Flavivirga eckloniae: one gene and its partner. The protein of the gene in region 1 binds, or shares a complex with, the protein of each later gene. Links are inferred from orthologs where the notes say so. Each region holds a gene or a part of one and is shown on either strand. Other genes may lie near its edges.

The links.
Region 2: the proteins of uvrB (region 1) and C1H87_RS22975 are in contact, whole or in part, in a crystal structure (PDB 7EGT), measured with the Thermus thermophilus proteins. The link is inferred for Flavivirga eckloniae from one-to-one orthologs. Residues at the interface, in WP_096411307.1 of Thermus thermophilus: Glu23, Leu25, Arg26, Asp27, Gly28, Glu29, Arg30, Phe31, Arg55, Glu326, Asp327, Phe328, Glu379, Ser382, Gln383, His398, Gly400, Arg401; in WP_096412145.1 of Thermus thermophilus: His654, Arg656, Phe657, Gln666, Asp668, Glu669, Lys680, Arg681, Leu682, Ser683, Lys685, Tyr686, Ala687.

Annotation. Positions count from the first base shown.
Region 1 is NZ_CP025791.1:5,074,278-5,077,527, reverse strand. Bases 268-3,180 are described here. They hold uvrB (excinuclease ABC subunit UvrB), read left to right. Parts: upstream 268-678; coding sequence 679-2,682; downstream 2,683-3,180. Other genes in these bases: C1H87_RS20945 (hypothetical protein), read right to left, coding at 2,764-3,171; C1H87_RS20955 (T9SS type B sorting domain-containing protein), read left to right, coding at 268-651. Also shown: more of C1H87_RS20955, read left to right, coding at 1-267. UniProt on the Escherichia coli protein: The UvrABC repair system catalyzes the recognition and processing of DNA lesions. A damage recognition complex composed of 2 UvrA and 2 UvrB subunits scans DNA for abnormalities.
Region 2 is NZ_CP025791.1:5,605,566-5,608,978, forward strand. What follows is about bases 308-3,383. They hold C1H87_RS22975 (ATP-dependent helicase), read left to right. Parts: upstream 308-704; coding sequence 705-3,062; downstream 3,063-3,383. Other genes in these bases: C1H87_RS22970 (amidohydrolase), read right to left, coding at 308-406; C1H87_RS22980 (alpha/beta fold hydrolase), read right to left, coding at 3,150-3,383. In the rest of the region: more of C1H87_RS22970, read right to left, coding at 1-307; more of C1H87_RS22980, read right to left, coding at 3,384-3,413. UniProt on the Escherichia coli protein: A helicase with DNA-dependent ATPase activity. Unwinds DNA duplexes with 3'-5' polarity. Translocates on single-stranded DNA with 3'-5' polarity. Initiates unwinding more efficiently from a nicked substrate than double-stranded DNA.

The DNA of each region.
Region 1 (3,250 bases):
TTTACCTATGAGTGGGTGTATCAAGACGGTACAATACTTTCTAACGACCCCACCTTGACGACTTCCAATCCGGGTATTTACTCGGTTACCTTAACTAAAACAGATGGTACCGGCTGTTCCAGAACGTTGCATGTTGATGTTAAAGCTTCAGAAAAAGCAACCATAACCCAAGACGATGTCACTATTGCAGACCTATCTGATAACAATACGATTACTATAGATACAACAAACCTTGGCCTAGGTAATTACGAATACGCTTTAAGAGAAGAAGGTTCATCTTTTATAGTATATCAAGATGATCCTGTTTTCAATAATGTAAAACCAGGGTTTTATACCATTTATGTAAACGACGCCATTTGTGGGTTTGCTACACTACCAATTTCTGTTATAGGACATGCTAAATATTTCACACCTAACGGAGATAGCATTAATGATTACTGGAAAATTAAAGGTCTCAATAACTCATTTCAACCCAACAGCGTTATTATAATTTACGATAGATATGGCAAGCTATTAAAGCAACTTACTGTTCAATCTGATGGATGGGACGGAACTTTTAACGGCCAACCATTACCTACAGATGATTATTGGTTTAAAGTTTTCCTACAAGATGGCAGACAATTTTCAGGACATTTTACATTAAAGCGATAGCATCGTTATTTTGCTTAATTTTGTAAAATGCAGTTTAAAATTGAATCCGAATTTAGTCCTACAGGAGACCAGCCACAAGCCATAAAGCAACTAGTAGAAGGTGTTGACTCTAACGAAAAATACCAAACATTACTTGGTGTAACAGGTTCTGGTAAAACCTTTACAGTAGCCAATGTTATTCAAGAAGTACAACGTCCAACACTCGTTTTGGCACATAACAAAACATTGGCAGCTCAGTTATACTCCGAGTTTAAGCAGTTTTTCCCAAACAATGCTGTGGAGTATTTCGTGTCTTATTACGATTACTACCAACCAGAAGCCTACATTCCAGTTTCTGGCGTATACATAGAAAAAGATCTCTCTATTAATGATGAAATTGAAAAAATGCGTTTAAGCGCCACGTCTTCCTTACTTTCCGGTCGTCGTGATGTTTTGGTAATCGCATCGGTTTCATGCATTTATGGTATAGGAAACCCTATTGAATTTCAAAAGAATGTGGTTTCGATAAAGCGGGATCAAGTGATTTCAAGGACCAAACTATTGCATCAATTAGTACAAAGCTTGTACTCTAGAACGGAGGACGAGTTTAAACATGGAAACTTTAGAATAAAAGGTGATACAGTAGATATTTTTCCAAGTTATGCAGATGATGCCTTTAGAATCCATTTTTTTGGAGATGAAATTGAGGATATAGAATCTTTTAACGTCCAGACCAATGAGGTCATCGAGAAATACGATCAACTTAATATCTATCCAGCAAACATGTTTGTTACCTCACCAGACGTTCTACAAAATGCTATTAAGAGTATTCAGGACGACTTAGTCAAGCAACATGATTACTTTAAAGAAATAGGCAAACATTTAGAAGCAAAACGTCTTAAAGAACGTACGGAATTCGATTTAGAGATGATTCGGGAATTGGGGTATTGCTCTGGTATAGAAAACTATTCGCGTTATCTGGATGGCAGACAGCCCGGCACCCGTCCATTCTGTTTATTGGATTACTTCCCAGATGATTATTTAATGGTAGTAGACGAAAGTCATGTTACCATCTCCCAAGTACATGCTATGTATGGCGGTGATAGAAGCAGAAAGGAAAATCTGGTTGAATATGGTTTTAGACTTCCTGCTGCTATGGATAACCGTCCATTAAAATTTGAAGAATTTGAAGCCATTCAAAATCAGGTAATCTATGTAAGTGCCACACCTGCCGATTATGAACTTCAAAAAACAGACGGCGTTTATATCGAACAGGTCATACGTCCAACAGGATTATTAGATCCTATTATAGAAATACGACCTAGCTTAAATCAAATTGATGATTTAATAGAAGAAATACAGTTAAGAATTGAAAAAGACGAACGTACATTGGTTACCACGCTCACAAAGCGTATGGCTGAAGAGCTGACTAAATATTTAGACCGAATACAGGTACGTTGCCGTTATATCCATAGCGATGTAGATACCTTGGAACGTGTTGAAATTATGCAGGATTTACGAAAAGGCTTGTTTGATGTTTTAGTGGGTGTGAATCTTTTAAGAGAAGGGTTGGATTTACCGGAAGTATCCCTGGTGGCCATTTTAGATGCCGATAAAGAAGGCTTCTTGCGTTCTACACGTTCACTCACACAAACTGTAGGTAGAGCAGCAAGAAATTTAAATGGTAAGGCCATTATGTATGCAGACAAAGTTACCAATAGTATGCAAAAAACTATTGATGAAACAAATTACAGACGTGAAAAACAAATTGCATATAACACCAAAAATAATGTAACGCCAAAAGCGCTTAATAAAAGTTTAGATAATGCTTTATCTAAAAACTCGGTAAGCACATACAGTTATGAACTGGAAGCTTTAAAAGCGGCAGAACCAGAAAGTGAGTATTTAACAAAACCAGAATTAGAAAAGAAAATTCGGGAAAAGCGCAAATTAATGGAAGAAGCTGCTAAAGCTTTAGACTTTATTGTGGCAGCAAAACTTCGTGACGAAATTAAAAGCTACCAAGGTAAATTAGAAAAGCTAAAAGTTTAAACTTTTAGCTTTCCCACAACCACTTATAAAGAGGTTGCAAATAAAAAACACATTTTAATAAAAAACTTAGCAGATTATTTATTAATTATACTGTGTTTTAAAGATATCAATCAACACATCTGGTGGTACTATTTTATTTGGAAAACTTTCCATTAAATATAGTACTTTAGTAATGGACTCATGGCTTAGTCCCATACGTAAACCGAAATTATATAACTTTATAGCACCTGATGGTTTATTATCACTTTCCTGATCTATATTCATTAATAAGACCAATCTATGAAACTGTACAATACGCTCGCTATGCGATTTTAAATGCGTATAAGTAACAGGATGCTCTATTAAATAGTCAAAATCTTCTCGCGCTATATCAAGTTGCTTGGCAACGCCTAATAAAAAATTATACTCAATACTTTTTATCTCTTTATCATACTTTGCGAATGCTATCATTTCAGACAAAAGACTTAATTTTTCTACTCTATTAACCATGTCTTCGGGATTAATTAATTATAGTATAAAGGTAAGCACAACAGTCATTTAATAATCGAGCATATAATGTCACTTATCG
Region 2 (3,413 bases), 530 kb from region 1 along the record:
TGGCTGTATGTGTATCGTGACCACAAGCATGCATCACACCTGTTTCTGTATTTAAAAACGTGGTTCTTACTTCAGATTTAAAAGGGAGGTCGTTTCGTTCGGTAACTGGCAGCGCATCAATATCGGCACGTAAAGCAATGACTTTTCCTGGATTTTTTCCTTTTAAAATACCAACAACACCTGTATGCGCAACTCCTGTTTGAACTTTAATACCTAGGGATTTTAAATGTTTAGCAATTTTTTCAGCAGTTTTAAACTCTCTGTTTGATAGTTCCGGGTTTTTATGGAAATGATGTCTCCATTCAATAACCTTACTTTCAATGTCTATAAATTGTTGCTCTAAATCGTTTTGTCCTTGAGTTCTAGCAACTACAAAGAGAATACATGCCAAAAAAAAGTATTTCATAAATGCTAATTTTGAATATTTGAAGCTAAAGATATTCAAAAAGTAGATGCTATACCATTTCTAACTAAAAATGACTCAAATAAAATAGTTCTTTTTTCGTCATGCTTTATCATAAAACTAAACCGTAACTAAGGCCACACTTGAGTTTTATTTTTCGACTAACACAAAAATATTCTATTTTCTTATGTGTAATTTTACATCAGAATTGATATAAGTTATGATTGTTTATAATTATTAATAATTCCCTTTAATTAAAAGGTTAACAATGGTTATTTTCACGTCGTAAAATTTTAATGGTTTGGAAAAGTATTTAAGTCAGCTAAATGAAGCGCAATTGGAGCCCACAATTCAAATTGATGGTCCTATGATAGTTATTGCGGGAGCGGGATCTGGAAAAACACGTGTGCTTACGTATCGTATTGCTTATATGATGAGTAAGGGCATTGACGCGTTTAATATTTTATCCCTGACTTTTACCAATAAAGCGGCTCGCGAAATGAAAGAGCGTATTGCTTCTATTGTTGGAACTAGTGAAGCCAAAAATTTATGGATGGGTACTTTTCACTCGGTGTTTGCTAAAATTTTAAGGATTGAGGCAGATAAATTGGGATACCCGAGCAATTTTACCATTTATGATACTCAAGATTCTGATAGATTAATTGCGTCTATTATTAAGGAAATGAATCTTGATAAAGATATTTACAAATATAAGCAGGTACGTTCCAGAATTTCATCGTACAAAAACAGTTTGATTACGGTGCGGGCGTATTTTCAAAACCCTGAACTTAAGGAAGCGGATGCTATGGCGAGACGCCCTAGAATGGGGGAGATCTATAAAGAATATGTAGATCGTTGCTTTAAGGCCGGTGCTATGGATTTTGACGACTTATTGTTAAAAACCAACGAGTTGTTAACACGATTCCCAGAGGTTTTAGCAAAGTATCAAAATCGTTTTAAATATATTTTAGTTGATGAGTATCAGGATACCAACCACTCGCAATATTTGATTGTAAGAGCGTTGTCTGATAAGTTTCAAAATATATGTGTGGTGGGAGATGATGCGCAGAGTATTTATGCTTTCCGTGGTGCTAATATTAATAACATTTTGAATTTCCAGAAGGATTATGATGACGTGAAGGTATTCAGGTTGGAGCAGAATTATCGTTCTACAAAGAATATCGTTAATGCAGCAAATTCGGTTATCGATAAGAACCAAACGAAACTAGACAAAGTGGTTTGGACGGCTAATGATGAAGGAGGCAAAATAAAGGTAAACCGTTCGTTAACTGATGCAGACGAAGGTCGTTATGTTGCTAGTACTATTTTTGAAACCAAGATGCAAAACCAGCTAAAGAATGGCGATTTTGCAATTTTATATAGAACGAATGCGCAGTCGCGTTCTATTGAGGATGCGTTGCGTAAGCGTGATATACCGTATCGAATTTATGGTGGATTGTCGTTTTATCAGCGTAAGGAGATAAAGGATGTGTTGTCTTACCTCAGGCTTATTATTAATCCCGCCGATGAAGAGGCTTTAAAACGTGTGATTAATTTCCCGCCTCGTGGTATTGGCCAAACAACGGTAGATAAATTAATTGTTTCTGCTAATGGTTACAACCGCACCATGTTTGAGGTGATGAAGAACATTGATAAAACCGATGTTAAGATTAATTCCGGGACTAAAACCAAACTCCAGAATTTTGTAACCTTAATAGAAAGCTATCAGGTATTAAATCAAACCGCCGATGTGTTTGAATTGGCTGAGCATGTTACAAGAACGAGCGGACTTATAAAAGAGTTTAATAAAGATGGTACTCCAGAAGGTGTTACCCGTATGGAAAACATTGAAGAACTCTTAAATGGTATGAAGGATTTTGTGGAAGGGCAGAAAGAGATTGTCGATTCAACAGGATCTTTAGCGGAGTTTTTGGAAGATGTAGCCTTGGCGACCGATTTAGATAACGATAAAGGTGAGGACATGGATCGGGTGTCGCTTATGACTATTCACTTAGCTAAAGGGCTCGAGTTTCCATATGTATATATTGTTGGTTTGGAAGAAGATTTATTCCCTAGTGCTATGAGTATGAATACGCGCAGTGAACTAGAGGAGGAGCGCCGATTGTTTTATGTGGCTTTAACTCGTGCTGAAAAGCAAGCATATTTAACATATGCGCTATCGAGATACCGTTGGGGTAAGCTTGTGGATTCTGATCCTAGCCGTTTTATTGAAGAAATTGATGAACAATATTTAGAGGTTTTAACACCTCCTGAGGAACGCCGTTTTAATCCTATGTTAGATGCCGATATTTTTGGGGATGTTCCTACCGAACAAAAAAGTAAGGTGTCTCCAGATAAACTTAGATTTAAGCCAGCTAAACAAGTGGTGCTTAAAAAAGGATCGACTAAAAAAGCACCTGAAAAATTTCAGGTTACACAGCCTAAAAACTTAAAACCGGTTAGCAAAACTACAGAAAACACGAATTTATTTGATAGTAAACTTGCGGTAGGAAATATTGTTAAGCACATGCGTTTTGGTGCGGGAGAGGTTATGAAAATTGAAGGTACTGGAGCCGATGTTAAGGCTGAAATCAATTTTCAGCATGGTGGTGTTAAAAAGTTATTGCTGCGCTTTGCTAAGTTAGAGGTTGTGGGGTAATTTTTTGTAATGATGTATGGGTTCGTGTTTCATTCAGAGTGAAACGAATCTGCCTGCCGACAGGGAATCTTTTGGTCACGTTGTTGTTTAATTTTTTACTTTTCCTAAGTATGTATTAATGTTTTCAAAGTATGCTTTTGGTTGGTCCAACCATCCATAATGCCCACATTTTTCAAGTATAACTAACTTTGAGTTTTGAAATGCATTTGCCGACGTTTCTGCCGTTATTTTATCAACGATATCTTCTTTACCTTGAATAATCAGAACGGGTGCCTTAACATCTTTTAATCCTTTTGAGCAATCAAAGTTAATAGCTCTCATGTTTTGAAAAACCAATTGGCTAACGGCAGA